Regions from separate parts of the Streptomyces sp. NPDC028298 genome, predicted to be linked through region 1. Evidence: predicted binding sites of a transcription regulator. Region 1 holds the regulator's gene; the other holds the start of a gene.

What was found. The regulator HrcA, encoded in region 1, represses chaperone genes, less so after heat shock. The targets are predictions, from matches to a motif close to TTNGCACTCNGNNNNNCNGAGTGCNAA.
Region 2: groL (chaperonin GroEL) is a predicted target of HrcA. The motif match lies at 5,420-5,446, and genes of this name have one in related genera.

What each region holds. Positions count from the first base shown of each region.
Region 1 covers NZ_JBVHTL010000002.1:945,941-953,109, forward strand. The annotation lists gene ACZ4TO_RS12700 (hypothetical protein) at 1-13, opposite strand, end outside; gene ACZ4TO_RS12705 (VOC family protein) at 160-552, opposite strand; gene ACZ4TO_RS12710 (16S rRNA (uracil(1498)-N(3))-methyltransferase) at 604-1,353, opposite strand; gene ACZ4TO_RS12715 (nitronate monooxygenase) at 1,350-2,444, opposite strand; gene dnaJ (molecular chaperone DnaJ) at 2,554-3,690, opposite strand; gene hrcA (heat-inducible transcriptional repressor HrcA) at 3,691-4,707, opposite strand; gene ACZ4TO_RS12730 (MBL fold metallo-hydrolase) at 4,875-5,600, shown strand; gene ACZ4TO_RS12735 (DUF3097 domain-containing protein) at 5,632-6,438, shown strand; gene hemW (radical SAM family heme chaperone HemW) at 6,460-7,169, opposite strand, start outside.
Region 2 covers NZ_JBVHTL010000006.1:161,531-168,699, reverse strand. The annotation lists gene ACZ4TO_RS26390 (PTS transporter subunit EIIC) at 1-152, shown strand, start outside; gene ACZ4TO_RS26385 (hypothetical protein) at 187-774, shown strand; gene ACZ4TO_RS26380 (hypothetical protein) at 811-1,017, opposite strand; gene ACZ4TO_RS26375 (helix-turn-helix domain-containing protein) at 1,140-1,982, shown strand; gene ACZ4TO_RS26370 (DUF397 domain-containing protein) at 1,963-2,160, shown strand; gene ACZ4TO_RS26365 (NADH:flavin oxidoreductase) at 2,228-3,349, opposite strand; gene groL (chaperonin GroEL) at 3,636-5,258, opposite strand; gene ACZ4TO_RS26355 (cold-shock protein) at 5,621-5,824, opposite strand; gene ACZ4TO_RS26350 (MoaD/ThiS family protein) at 6,266-6,541, opposite strand; gene thrC (threonine synthase) at 6,538-7,169, opposite strand, start outside.

The DNA of each region.
Region 1 (7,169 bases):
TCGAAGCCCCCATGGACGGCAGCGTGCCACCGCGTGGCGGCGCGCGGTAGACCGCATGCGGCCATCGGGGGCACAACCACCCGAAGGTGTTGCCCGGCGGGGCGGGGAGGCCGTAGGGTTCCCGCTTCCCCCGCCCCCGGGCGCGCTGCTGACCGGCCGTCAGCCGAGCATCAGCAGCCACTCCTGGAGCTCCACGAGGTTGCCCTCGGGGTCCTTGAGGTGGGCGACGCGCATGCGGTCCGTCATGGGGGCCGGGCCGTGCAGGAGGTCCGCGCCGCGCGAGACGACCTGCTCGCAGTAGGTGTCGAGGTCGTCGACCCGCAGTACCACCAGGGACCGGTGTCCGGTCACCGCGTCGCCGAGTTCACCCAGTATCCCGGCCATCATGGACCGGTCCTGGAGGGCGATGCCCGCGGACCCGGTGACCGGACTGAACTTCTCGTACGGTCCCTCGGCCGCGCCCGACTGGGGCTTGAGGCCGAGGACTTCGGAGTAGAAGCGGTAGCAGCCGGCGAAGTCGGAGACGAGCAGTCGTACCTGGGCGAGTTCCATGGGCTCCCGATTCGATGCGCGGAGGTGAGGGTCGTACCGGCGGCAGGTGGGTCAGGACCAGCGTCCGCTGCGGGCCAGCAGCAGCGCGGTCGCCACGGTCCCGGCCGTCGAGGTGCGCAGCACCGTGCGCCCCAGGTGGAAGGTCTTCGCGCCGGCCTCGGTGAACAGGGCGACCTCGTCCGCGGAGATCCCGCCCTCGGGGCCGACCACCAGGACGATCTCACCGGAGGCGGGCAGCGCGGCGGTCGCGAAGGGCTCGGTGCCCAGGGCGGTGTCCTCGTGGAGCACGGCGGCGAGATCGGCTTTGGCGAGAAGTGCGGCAACCTGCCGGGTCGTCATCGCGTCCGCGACCTCCGGGAAGCGGGCCCGGCGGGACTGCTTGCCGGCCTCCCGCGCGGTGGCACGCCACTTGCCGAGCGCCTTGAGGCCCCGCTCGCCCTTCCACTGCGTGATGCAGCGGGAGGCGGCCCAGGGGACGATCGCGTCGACGCCGGTCTCGGTCATGGTCTCGACGGCCAGTTCGCCCCGGTCGCCCTTGGGCAGGGCCTGGACGACCGTGATGCGCGGCTCCTCGGGCGCCTCCTCGGTGACCGCGCCCATCCGCACGATCAGCCGGTCCTTGCCCTCGGTGCCCAGCACCACGCACTCCGCCCGGCGCCCGGCCCCGTCGGTGAGCACGACGTCCTCACCGCTGTGGAGCCGTTTCACGGAGACGGCGTGCCGCCCCTCGGGTCCGTCGAGGACATGGCGTCCCTCGCCGTCCGTGTCGAAGTGCTCGACCAGGAACACCGGTGCCGTCATCGGGGCGCACCCTCTTCCGGGATCTCGGCGGCGGCCGACAACGCTGTCTCGGCGGCCGCGATTTCTGCGTTCAGTACCTCCACGAGCTGCCCGGCGGGCAGGTCGCGGGCCATGCGGTGGCCCTGTCCCGCCCACAGGGCCATGCCCTGCGCGTCGCCCGCCTTGGCCGCCGCCTTGCGCAGCGGCAGGGTGAGGTGGTGGACCTCGGGGTAGGCGGCGGGGGCGTACGGGCCGTGCTCGCGCATGAAGCGGTTGGCCAGGGCCCGCGCCGGGCGCCCGGAGAAGGCGCGCGTGAGCTCCGTCCGTACGTAGAGGGGGTCGGTCAGCGCCTGTTTGTGCACGGCGCTCGCGCCGGACTCGGGGGTGGCGAGGAAGGCGGTGCCGAGCTGGGCGGCGTCCGCGCCCGCGGCGAGGACGCCGGCGATCTGGCTGCCGCGCATGAGGCCGCCGGCCGCGACGACCGGGATCGCCACCCTCTCGCGGACCTGTGCGACCAGCGTGAGCAGGCCGACGCCGGTGCCGTCCGTCTCCGGATTGTCGCGGTGGGTGCCCTGGTGTCCGCCGGCCTCGATGCCCTGCACGACGACCGCGTCGGCGCCGGCCCGCTCCACGGCGAGTGCTTCCTCGGCCGTGGTGGCGGTGACCAGGGTGAGGGTGCCCGCGCGCCGCAGCGACTGGAGCACCTCCGGCTTCGGGACGCCGAAGTGGAAGGAGACCGCCGCCACCGGCTTGTCCAGGAGGACGGCGAGTTTGGCGTCGTAGCCGTCGTCGCGGCCGCTGTCCGGGTCCCCGAGCTCGGTCTCGTACCAGGCGGCCTCGCCCGCGAGCTGGTGCGCGTACACCTCGACCGCGGCGGCGTCCGCGTGCTCGGGCTGCGGGAGGAACAGGTTGACGCCGAAGGGACGGCCGGTCAGCCCGCGCAGTTGCTTGATCTCCTGGTACATGCCGTCGGCGGTCTTGTACCCCGCCGCGAGGAAGCCGAGCCCGCCGGCCTCGGACACGGCGGCCGCGAGCTGCGGGACGGAGACTCCGCCCGCCATGGGGGCCTGCACGATCGGGTGAGGGAAGAGATCGGTCAGCGCGGAGGACATGACGGCATGTTGTCACGTCCCCCGGACAAGTCCGAATCCGGTCGGTCAGCCGGATACGGCCTCCGATGTGGAGGGCACGGGGCGCTCCTGGCCCCGTGCCCCGCCTGGATCAGCGGCCGTTGAAGGCGTCCTTCAGCCGGGAGAAGAGCCCCTGCTGACCGGGCTGGAACTGACCGGTGGGCCGCTCCTCGCCGCGCATCTGCGCCAGCTCGCGCAGCACCCGCTCCTGCTCCGGGTCGAGCTTGGTCGGCGTCATGACCTCGACGTGCACGACGAGGTCGCCTCGGCCGCCGCCGCGCAGGTGGGTGACGCCCCGGCCGTGCAGCGGGATCGACTGACCGGACTGCGTGCCCGGACGGATGTCGACCTCCTCCATGCCGTCGAGCGTCTCCAGCGGCACCTTGGTGCCGAGGGCCGCCGCGGTCATCGGGATGGTGACCGTGCAGTGCAGGTCGTCGCCGCGCCGCTGGAAGGTCGAGTGCGGCAGTTCGTGGATCTCGACGTACAGGTCGCCGGCGGGGCCGCCGCCGGGGCCGACCTCGCCCTCGCCCGCGAGCTGGATGCGGGTGCCGTTGTCCACACCGGCCGGGATCTTGACCGTGAGGGTGCGGCGGGAGCGGACCCGGCCGTCGCCCGCGCACTCGTGGCACGGGGTCGGGACGACGGTGCCGAAGCCCTGGCACTGCGGACACGGCCGCGAGGTCATGACCTGGCCCAGGAAGGACCGCGTCACCTGGGACACCTCGCCGCGGCCGCGGCACATGTCACAGGTCTGCGCCGCGGTGCCGGGGGCCGCGCCCTCGCCGTTGCAGGTGCCGCAGACGACGGCCGTGTCGACCTGGATGTCCTTCGTGGTGCCGAAGGCCGCCTCGTCGAGCTCGATCTCCAGACGGATCATGGCGTCCTGGCCCCGGCGGGTGCGCGAGCGCGGTCCGCGCTGCGACGCCGTGCCGAAGAACGCGTCCATGATGTCCGAGAAGTTCCCGAAGCCGCCCTGGCCGAAGCCGCCGGCGCCACCGCCGCCCTGCTGGGACAGCGGGTCGCCGCCGAGGTCGTAGACCTGCTTCTTCTGCGGGTCCGACAACACCTCGTAGGCGGCGTTGATCTCCTTGAAGCGCTCCTGCGTCTTCGGATCGGGATTGACGTCCGGGTGCAGCTCGCGAGCGAGCCTCCGGAACGCCTTCTTGATCTCGTCCTGGGACGCGTCGCGGCGCACGCCGAGTACGGCGTAGTAGTCCGTGGCCACTTACGACTCCGCCAGGATCTGTCCGACGTACCGTGCCACCGCTCGTACCGCTCCCATCGTTCCCGGGTAATCCATGCGGGTCGGGCCGACCACGCCGAGTTTGGCTACTGCCTCGCCGCCCGAACCGTAGCCGACGGAGACCACGGACGTGGAGTTGAGTCCCTCATACGCGTTCTCGTGCCCGATTCGCACGGTCATGCTCGAATCCCCGGCCTCTCCAAGCAACTTGAGGAGCACGACCTGCTCCTCGAGGGCTTCGAGCACCGGCCGGATGGTGAGAGGGAAGTCATGTCCGAATCGCGTGAGATTGGCGGTACCGCCGATCATCAGGCGCTCCTCGGTCTCCTCGACCAGTGTCTCCAGCAGGGTGGAGAGCACTGTCGAGACCGTACCCCGGTCCTCCGCCTCGAAGGCTTCCGGGAGGTCCTGGACGAGCTGCGGGACGTCCGCGAAGGGGCGCCCCGCGACCCGGCTGTTGAGCCGGGCCCGCAGGTCCGCCAGCGACGTCTCACCGAACGGCGCCGGGCAGTTGATCATGCGCTGCTCGACCCGGCCGGTGTCCGTGATCAGCACGAGCATCACCCGCGCGGGGGCCATGGAGAGCAGCTCCACATGGCGCACGGTCGAGCGGGTCAGCGAGGGGTACTGCACGACGGCGACCTGCCGGGTGAGCTGCGCGAGCAGCCGCACGGTCCGGCCGACGACGTCGTCCAGGTCGACGGCTCCGTCCAGGAAGTTCTGGATGGCGCGGCGCTCGGGCGCGGTCATCGGCTTGACGCCGGCGAGCTTGTCGACGAAGAGGCGGTACCCCTTGTCCGTGGGGATGCGCCCGGCACTGGTGTGCGGCTGCGCGATGTACCCCTCGTCCTCCAGGACCGCCATGTCGTTGCGGACGGTCGCCGGCGAGACGCCGAGACGGTGCCGCTCGGTGAGCGCCTTCGAACCGACCGGCTCCTCGGTGCCCACGTAGTCCTGGACGATGGCGCGCAGCACCTCGAGCCTGCGTTCGCTGAGCATCGCGCACCTCCAGAAGTCGACTCGGTGGTCTTCGTGGCATTCGCCTGGCACTCAGCGCACGCGAGTGCCAACGTTCCCCGGCCCAGTGTACGGCGGTCGGGCACGCCCCGGGCAAGGGCGGGCCTGCGATGTCGTGCACGGCACCCGGTCACCGTTAGCGTCGCCGCATGAGGCTGACTTGGGAAGAGCTCGGGTGGGAAAGGGTGGCGCCCCGGGTGGGGCGACGGCGGCTTCCGGACTGGGACTGCACGGCCGGGCTCGTCGTCGGCGAGGGGGCGGCACTCATGATCGACGCCGGGTCGAGCCTCGCGGAGGGCGCCGCCCTGCGCGCCGATGCGCGGGTCCTGACCGGCGGACGTGTGACCCATATCGCGCTCACCCACCCGCATTTCGACCATGTTTTCGGCGCGGCCGCGTTCGCCGGCGCGCAGGTCCTCGCCGCGGACGGTTCGTCCGAGGTGTACCGGAACGGCCGCGGGGAGCTGTGCGCGGACGCGGTGCGCAACGGTCTCGACCCGAGGGCGGCGGAGGAGGCGGCGGACACCCTCGTACGGCCCCACCGCCTCGTCGGGAGCACCTGGGACGTGCATCTCGGCGGCGGCGTCGGGGTCCGGCTGGTGCGGACGGGCGAGGGCCACACCGCCCACGACCTGGTGGCCGTCGTGCCGGGCGACCCGGTGGTGGTGTTCTGCGGCGACCTGGTCGAGGAGTCGGGCGAGCCGCAGGCGGGCCCCGACGCCGTGCCGTCGCGCTGGCCCGCGGCGCTCGACCGGCTGCTCGGCCTGGGCGGCGAGGAGGCGCTGTACGTACCCGGCCACGGGGCGGTCGTGGACGCCGCGTTCGTACGGTCCCAACGGGACGCCCTGGCCGAGCGTTTCGGCGTGTCGCGGTGAGCGCCGCCGGGCTTCTCCTATCGTCATCCGAATGCGCCAGTACTCTCCGGACCTGACCCCGCCGTGGAAGAAGCCCCAGCCCGTGCCCGAGGTCCCGGCGGACCCGGGTCTGGTCGTCGAGGAGCCCGGAACCGGCTTCTGCGGCGCGGTGATCCGCTGCGAGGCGGGCACGGTGACCCTGGAGGACCGCTTCGGCAAGCACCGGGTGTTCCCGCTGGAACCGCGCGGCTTCCTGCTGGAGGGCAAGGTGGTGACGCTGGTCCGCCCGGCGCCCTCCGCGCCGGTGCGCCCCAGCCGTACGGCCTCCGGCTCGGTGGCGGTCCCCGGCGCCCGCGCCCGGGTCGCGCGCGCCGGGCGCATCTACGTCGAGGGCCGGCACGACGCCGAGCTGGTCGAGCGCGTCTGGGGCGACGACCTGCGCGTCGAGGGCGTGGTCGTGGAGTACCTGGAGGGCGTGGACGACCTCCCGGCGGTGGTCGAGGCGTTCTCCCCGGGCCCGGACGCCCGGCTCGGCGTGCTCGTGGACCACCTGGTGCCGGGTTCGAAGGAGTCGCGGATCGCGGAGGCGGTCACGAGCGAGCACGCCCTGGTGCTCGGCCACCCGTACATCGACGTGTGGGAGGCCGTGAAGCCGTCCTCCGTCGGCATCCCGTCCTGGCCCCGGGTCCCGCACGGCCAGGACTGGAAGACGGGCGTGTGCCGGGCCCTGGGCTGGCCGGAGAACACCGGCGCGGCCTGGCAGCACATCCTGTCCCGGGTCCGCTCCTACAAGGACCTCGAACCGGCCCTGCTGGGCCGGGTGGAGGAACTGATCGACTTCGTCACGGCCCCGGAGTGAGAGGTCGGCGCGGCCGCCTGCTCAGTCCACCAGATCCCGGACCACGGCGTCCGCGAGGAGGCGGCCGCGCAGGGTGAGGACGGCCCGGCCGGCGTCGTAGGGGCCGGCTTCGAGGAGTCCCTCGGACAGGGCGCGGCGGGAGGCCGCGAGACCGTCGGGGCGGAGCAGGGAGAGCGGGCAGCCCTCGCGCAGCCGCAGTTCCAGGAGGATCCGCTCGACCCGGCGGTCCTCCTCGGAGAGGAGTTCACGGCCGGCCCCCGGGGAGCGGCCCTCGGCCAGCGCCGCCGCGTACGCCCCCGGATGCTTCACGTTCCACCAGCGAACGCCGCCGACGTGGCTGTGCGCGCCGGGACCCGCGCCCCACCAGTCGGCTCCCCGCCAGTAGAGCTCGTTGTGCAGACAGCGGCTGCCCGACGAGCCGGCGGTGGCCCAGTTCGACACCTCGTACCACTCGAAGCCCGCCGCCGACATCACCTCGTCCGCGATGAGATAGCGGTCCGCGTGCACGTCGTCGTCGGTCACGGGGACCTCGCCGCGGCGGATCCGGCGCGCGAGCTGCGTGCCCTCCTCGACGATCAGCGCGTACGCGGAGATGTGGTCGGGTCCCGCGCCGAGGGCCGCCTCGAGCGAGGCCCGCCAGTCGTCGTCCGACTCCCCCGGCGTGCCGTAGATCAGATCCAGGTTCACATGTGCGAAGCCGGCCGCGCGGGCCTCGGCGACACAGGCCTCGG
Region 2 (7,169 bases), on a different contig from region 1:
CGGGCGGTCTGCTGACGGGGTACGCCGTCGGCTTCGCGGCCACGTACTTCCTCGGCCTCGGCGGCATCCGCGGCACCGGTCCCGACGGGGGGCTCGACAGCGGCCGCGACGGCCGGTCACCGGCCCGGCGGGCGGAACAGGCCGCCGTGTAGCCGCGCTGTCGGTGGCGCGTGCGACGCTGGGGGCATGAACCACGCACAGCTGACCGCCCTGGGCCGTGCTCTGCGGCTGCTCGGGGAGCACGGCGACGCCCTGAACGCCGACACCCCCGACGCCAAGCTGCACGAGGTCAAGGCGGACCTGAAGCGGGCCCTGGACCTGCTCGACGAGACGGTGACGACGGCCAAGCCGACCACCCGCTGCTCCGAGCACCCGAACGGCCCCGTGGACGAGAGCGCCCCGGACCGCTGTCTGCTGTGCGAGACCCGCCGCCGCACCGCCCGCCGCACCGAGGTCAACGACGCGTACACGCACGGCCGGGCGCCCGCCCCGGACGAGCTGCCCGACCGCACGATGTCCCGCTACGGGGTGCGCGGCGACCGCCCCCAGCCCCAGCAGCGCTGGCTCCCGGAGGTCTGGAACGGCCAGACGTGGCTCCTGTGCGGCACCCCCCGCCGCGACCGCCAGGAGGCCGAGCGCTTCCTCGCCGCCGAACGCCGGGCCCCCCGCCCCGGCATGGCCTACCGCCTCGTCCACGAGTTCACCGACTACGAAGTGCTGCGTATCTGGGGCACCCCGGTCAAGGTCGACATCGAGCCCATGGGGAATCTCTAGGCAGGCCGGGGCCCGAAAGCGGGCCCCCTCCCCGGGTCAGGGCAGCCGCCCCTCCGCGTTGAGCCGCCGCACCCGGGCCCGCAGCACCTCGCCCGGCGGAGCCTCCCCGAGGGACTCGGGCGGACAGTCCCACTCGATCCCCCCGCCTGGCGGCCGCAGTTGTACGAGACCGCCCTCGCGCCCCATCACCTGGCCGAGCCGTCCGTCCCGCACGTCGATCGCGTACTCCTCGCCGGACGTCATCTCCATACCCACCGATCCCTCCACGCTGAGTGTTCCCTTTCACCACCCAGCGTGACCGGCGTGCCCGTAACCTGGCCAGAGTCGGCGCTCCAACAACCCCACCTGTTGGACGGGAAGTCGCCATGCCCCACCCCAAGGACCTCGACCCCTCCTCCTCCCCGCGCGCCATGATCGGCGCGGAGTTGCGGCACGCCCGCGAGAACGCCGGCCTCAGCCAGTCCGAACTGGGCGAACCGCTCTTCGTCAGCGGTTCCTTCATCGGCCAACTGGAGTCGGGCACCCGCCGCCTCCAGCTCGAATACGCCGTCCGGATAGACGAGATCCTGGGAACCAGGGGCTTCTTCGAGCGCAATTGCAGGGCGCTGGCGAGGTCGAAGTACCCGGATCACTTCGTGGAAGCCGCGGAGGCGGAAGCCTTGGCGGCGGCGATCAGGGAGTATGCGACGCTGCTGATCCCGGGGTTGTTGCAGACCCGGGGGTACGCGGAGGAGATCTTCCGCGCCTACAAGCCGACGGCGCAGGGCGACGAGATCGAGGCTCTGGTGACGGCCCGACTCGAACGCGCTCGCCTCATCGACCATCCAACAACGCCGTTGTTGTGGGTGGTTCTGGACGAAGCCGTACTCCGGCGCCGGGTCGGCGGTCGCGGGGTGATGTCAGCGGCCCTCCTGCGCATCACGGCCCTGGCTCGCCAACACCGGATCATTGCCCAGGTACTGCCGTTCAGTTCCGGAGCCCATGCGTCGATGACCGGCCCTTTGAAGCTGATGGAGTTCGAGGACGCGCCCCCGCTGTCGTTCGTCGAGGGGCCGGACATGGGGAAGCTGATGGACGATCCAGCAACAGTCGCCCGCCACAACCTCACCTTCAACCTCCTCCAGGCCGCGGCCCTTTCACCACCGGACTCGCTGGCCCTGATCGAGTCCGTGGCGCAGGATTACGAGCATGGAGACCAACACCCGTGAGAGCGACCTGACCACCGCCACCTGGCACAAGTCCAGCTACAGCGGGGGCGAGGGCGGGAACTGCCTGGAGGTCGCCGACAGCCGAGGCAACGTCATCCCCGTGCGGGACTCCAAGAACCCCGGCCCGGTGGTCGCCTTCGGCGCCGCAGCCTGGGGTGCCTTCGTCGCGCACCTCTGAAAAAAGGGACGGCACCCGCGTACAGCGGGCGCCGTCCCTCCCCCGTTCCCCCGTTTCCGGGAAGCTGTCAGCTCAGCGAGCCCAGCGCCGCCGCGTCGTACGGCGCGAGCTCGTCGAAGCGGCCGGCCAGGACCTTCGCCGCCCACTCCGGGTCCTGGAGCAGCGCGCGGCCGATGGCGACGAGGTCGAACTCGTCGCGCTCCATGCGGTCGAGGAGGTCGTCGATGCCCTTGACCGGCGAGCCCTCGCCCACGAAGGCCTTGATGAAGTCGCCGTCCAGGCCCACCGAGCCGACGGTGATGGTGGGCTTGCCCGTCAGCTTCTTCGTCCAGCCGGCGAGGTTGAGGTCGGAACCGTCGAACTCGGGCACCCAGTAGCGGCGGGTGGAGGCGTGGAAGGAGTCCACTCCGGCCGCGGCGAGCGGGGCGAGGATCGCCTCCAGCTCCTCCGGGGTCTCCGCGAGGCGGGCGTCGTACGCCTGCTGCTTCCACTGCGAGTAGCGGAAGATGACGGGGAACTCGGGCGAGACGGCCGCGCGCACCGCGGCGACGATCTCCGCCGAGAACTTCGTACGGGCCACCGGGTCGCCGCCGTACGCGTCCTCGCGGCGGTTGGTGCCAGCCCAGTGGAACTGGTCGAGCAGGTAGCCGTGGGCGCCGTGCAGTTCGACCCCGTCGAAGCCGATGCGCTCGGCGTCGGCGGCGGCCTTGGCGAACGCCTCGATGACGTCGTCCAGGTCCTGCTGGGTCATGCTCTTGCCGGTGACCTGCGCGCCCTCCTTGTAGAGGCCGGAGGGGCCGACGGGCGGGGCGTCCGCGAAGGGCGGCTCGCCCGCCTTGCGGACCATGCCGATGTGCCAGAGCTGCGGGACGATCGTGCCGCCCGCCGCGTGCACGGCGTCGGCGACCTTCGTCCATCCGGCGAGCTGGTCCTCGCCGTGGAAGCGCGGCACCGCGTCGCTCTGTCCGGCCGACTCGTGGCCGACGTAGGTGCCCTCGGTGACGATCAGGCCGACGCCCGCGGCGGCACGGCGGGAGTAGTAGCCGACCACGTCCTCTCCCGGTACGCCGCCCGGCGAGAACATCCGGGTCATCGGGGCCATGGCGATCCGGTTCGGGACGCTCAGGCCGTTGATGGAGACGGGGCGGGACAGGATCTCGGCGGCGCGGGACGCGGCGTCAGCGGTCACGTGGGGGCTCCTCGGAGAGGTGGTCGGTATGACGTCGAGCGGTCTGCGAAACAGGAGATTCCGTGCGGTATGTGCACATGCATCAACTGCTCTTCAGCGTCAACCTCCGCACCGGGCGAGGCATTCCGCCGCCCCGGGACTCGTCCCTGTGATCCGGGCCACGTACCGGGGCGGCCCGCCCGAGGAGACGTCCGGCGGCGGGCCGGGAAACGCCCGAGGGCGGCACCCTCCCTCTCGGGAAGGCGCCGCCCTCGGAACGTCAGGACGGTTGATCGACCGGGGTCGATCAGAAGTCCATGTCACCGCCCGGCATGCCGCCGCCGGCCGGGGCCGCGGCCTTCTCCGGCTTGTCGGCGATGACGGCCTCGGTGGTCAGGAACAGCGCGGCGATGGAGGCGGCGTTCTGCAGAGCGGAACGCGTCACCTTCGCCGGGTCGATGATGCCTTCGGCGATCATGTCGACGTACTCACCGGTCGCGGCGTTCAGGCCGTGGCCGACGGGAAGGTTGCGCACCTTCTCGACGATGACACCACCCTCGAGACCACCGTTGACGGCGATCTGCTTGAGCGGGGCCTCCAGGGCCAGACGCACGGCGTTGGCGCCGGTCGCCTCGTCACCCGAGAGCTCGAGCTTCTCGAAGACCGAGGAAGCCTGGAGCAGGGCCACGCCACCACCGGCGACGATGCCCTCCTCGACGGCCGCCTTCGCGTTGCGAACGGCGTCCTCGATGCGGTGCTTGCGCTCCTTGAGCTCGACCTCGGTGGCGGCACCGGCCTTGATGACGGCCACGCCGCCGGCCAGCTTCGCCAGACGCTCCTGGAGCTTCTCGCGGTCGTAGTCCGAGTCCGAGTTCTCGATCTCGGCACGGATCTGGTTCACACGGCCGGCGACCTGGTCGGCGGAGCCGGAGCCGTCGACGATCGTGGTCTCGTCCTTGGTAATGACGACCTTGCGGGCGCGGCCCAGCAGGTCCAGACCCGCGTTCTCCAGCTTGAGGCCGACCTCCTCGGAGATGACCTCGCCGCCCGTGAGGATGGCGATGTCGCCGAGCATGGCCTTGCGGCGGTCACCGAAGCCCGGGGCCTTGACGGCGACGGACTTGAAGGTGCCACGGATCTTGTTCACGACCAGGGTCGACAGGGCCTCGCCCTCGACGTCCTCGGCGATGATCAGCAGCGGCTTGCCCGACTGCATGACCTTCTCCAGGAGCGGGAGCAGGTCCTTCACGTTCGCGATCTTGGAGTTCGCGATCAGGATGTACGGGTCGTCGAGGACGGCCTCCATACGCTCCATGTCGGTGGCGAAGTACGCCGAGATGTAGCCCTTGTCGAAGCGCATACCCTCGGTGAGCTCCAGCTCCAGACCGAAGGTCTGGGACTCCTCGACGGTGATGACGCCTTCCTTGCCGACCTTGTCCATCGCCTCGGCGATGAGCTCGCCGATCTGGGTGTCGGCGGCGGAGATGGAGGCCGTGGAAGCGATCTGCTCCTTGGTCTCGACATCCTTGGCCTGCTCGAGCAGGGCACCGGAGACGGCCTCGACGGCCTTCTCGATACCGCGCTTGAGGGCCATCGGGTTGGCGCCGGCGGCGACGTTGCGCAGGCCCTCGCGGACGAGCGCCTGGGCGAGGACGGTCGCGGTGGTCGTACCGTCACCGGCGACGTCGTCCGTCTTCTTGGCGACTTCCTTGACCAGCTCGGCGCCGATCTTCTCGTACGGGTCCTCGAGCTCGATCTCCTTGGCGATGGAAACACCATCGTTGGTGATCGTGGGCGCGCCCCACTTCTTCTCGAGGACGACGTTACGGCCCTTGGGGCCGAGGGTGACCTTGACGGCGTCGGCGAGCTGGTTCATCCCGCGCTCGAGACCGCGCCGTGCCTCCTCGTCGAACGCGATGATCTTGGCCATGTGAAGTGGTCCTCCCGGACGGGGTGGATTGCTCCGGATCGCGCCCGCGCCCGCGACGGACGGCCCCCGAGCCCTGTGGTTCCTTGCCCCACAGGCCCGCGAGCCTCGCCGGCCCGATCCAAGTTCTGTCACTCTCACTCGGAGAGTGCTAACGCCAATGATTAGCACTCGACCCCGTCGAGTGCAAGGTGCGCTCGCGAAGCGAGCTCGTCGAGGGGTGGCGGTCGGGCGACGGGCGGGAGCAAGGTGCGCTCGCGAAGCGAGCCCCCTGGAAGCCCCCCGGAGACGCACGAGGGGCCCGCATCCCTGGTGGGATGCGGGCCCCTCGTGCGTGAGTTGAGTCGGTGGTCGTTCGCGCCCGATCAGACGGCGAGTTTGACCATGTCCGCCTGCGGACCCTTCTGGCCCTGCGAGATCTCGAACTCCACTCGCTGACCCTCTTCAAGGGTGCGGTAGCCGTCCATCTGAATCGCGCTGTAGTGCACGAAGACGTCCGCACCACCGTCGACCGCGATGAAGCCGTACCCCTTCTCCGCGTTGAACCACTTGACGGTGCCCTGAGCCATGCCTAACTCCCCTATTACTGGCCCTTGCACAGATCCACACTTCGCGGATCCGGGTCAGACCTCACCCCCCAACGGTTGGGGGTGTGCGCCGGAACGCGTCGACCGCGGCTGAATGTATCTGTCCAACTGCCCTCTGCAACAGGTCAATCGGACGAGAATTCTGGGCATGGCCGATCAATGATATGTGGAGAATGCGCAAGGATTCAGGGCAAGTCGGGCCCCGCAAATGCCATAAAATGCCCAAAAAGGTGAGTCACTTTGGCTACTTCTTGTCGCCCGAAGAACGGTCACTCATATGCGTCCGGCATGAAACCAACATCCAAATCGGAGCGACTTCCCCAACTCTAGCGCGTTCAACCCAACAGAATTGCCCCCTCCGTTTGTCTCACGGAGGGGGCAATTATGTGAACGCACTGTGTTCGGCATTACCGAGGGTAACGATCAGCCTCCGGCGACGGCCGGAATGATCGAAACGCCGACACCGTCCGGAGTCGCCGTCTCCAGTCCCTGCTCGAAGCGCACGTCGTCGTCGTTGACGTACACGTTCACGAAGCGACGCAGCTTGCCCTGGTCGTCCAGGACGCGCGCGGCGATGCCCGTGTGGTTCTTCTCCAGGTCGCTGATGACCTCGGCGAGGGTCGCGCCCTCGGCCGTCACCTCGGCGGCACCACCGGTGTAGGTGCGCAGGATGGTGGGGATGCGGACGTTGACGCTCATGATGCGAGGCCAGCCTCTCGGAAGGAGTCGAGGTTCGGGCGGATGGTCGCGGTCAGCCCGGTGTCGGAGGCCACCGCGTCCAGGGTCTTGAGGCCGTCGCCGGTGTTCAGCACGACCGTGGTGAGGGCCGGGTCGAGGAGACCGTTCTCGATGAGCTTGCGGGTGACACCGACGGTCACACCGCCGGCCGTCTCCGCGAAGATGCCCTCGGTGCGCGCGAGCAGCTTGATCGCGTCGACGATCTGCTCGTCGTTCACGTCCTCCACCGCGCCGCCGGTGCGCCGGGCGATGTCGAGCACGTACGGGCCGTCCGCCGGGTTGCCGATGGCGAGCGACTTGGCGATGGTGTCCGGCTTCTGCGGCCGTACGACGTCGTGACCGGCCTTGTAGGCCACGGACACCGGGGAGCAGCCCTCGGCCTGGGCGCCGAAGATCTTGTACGGCTTGTCCTCGACGAGTCCGAGCTTGATCAGCTCCTGGAGCCCCTTGTCGATCTTCGTGAGCTGGGAGCCGGAGGCGATGGGCACGACGAGCTGGTCGGGGAGCTTCCAGCCGAGCTGCTCGCAGATCTCGTACGCCAGGGTCTTGGAGCCCTCGGCGTAGTAGGGCCGCAGGTTGACGTTGACGA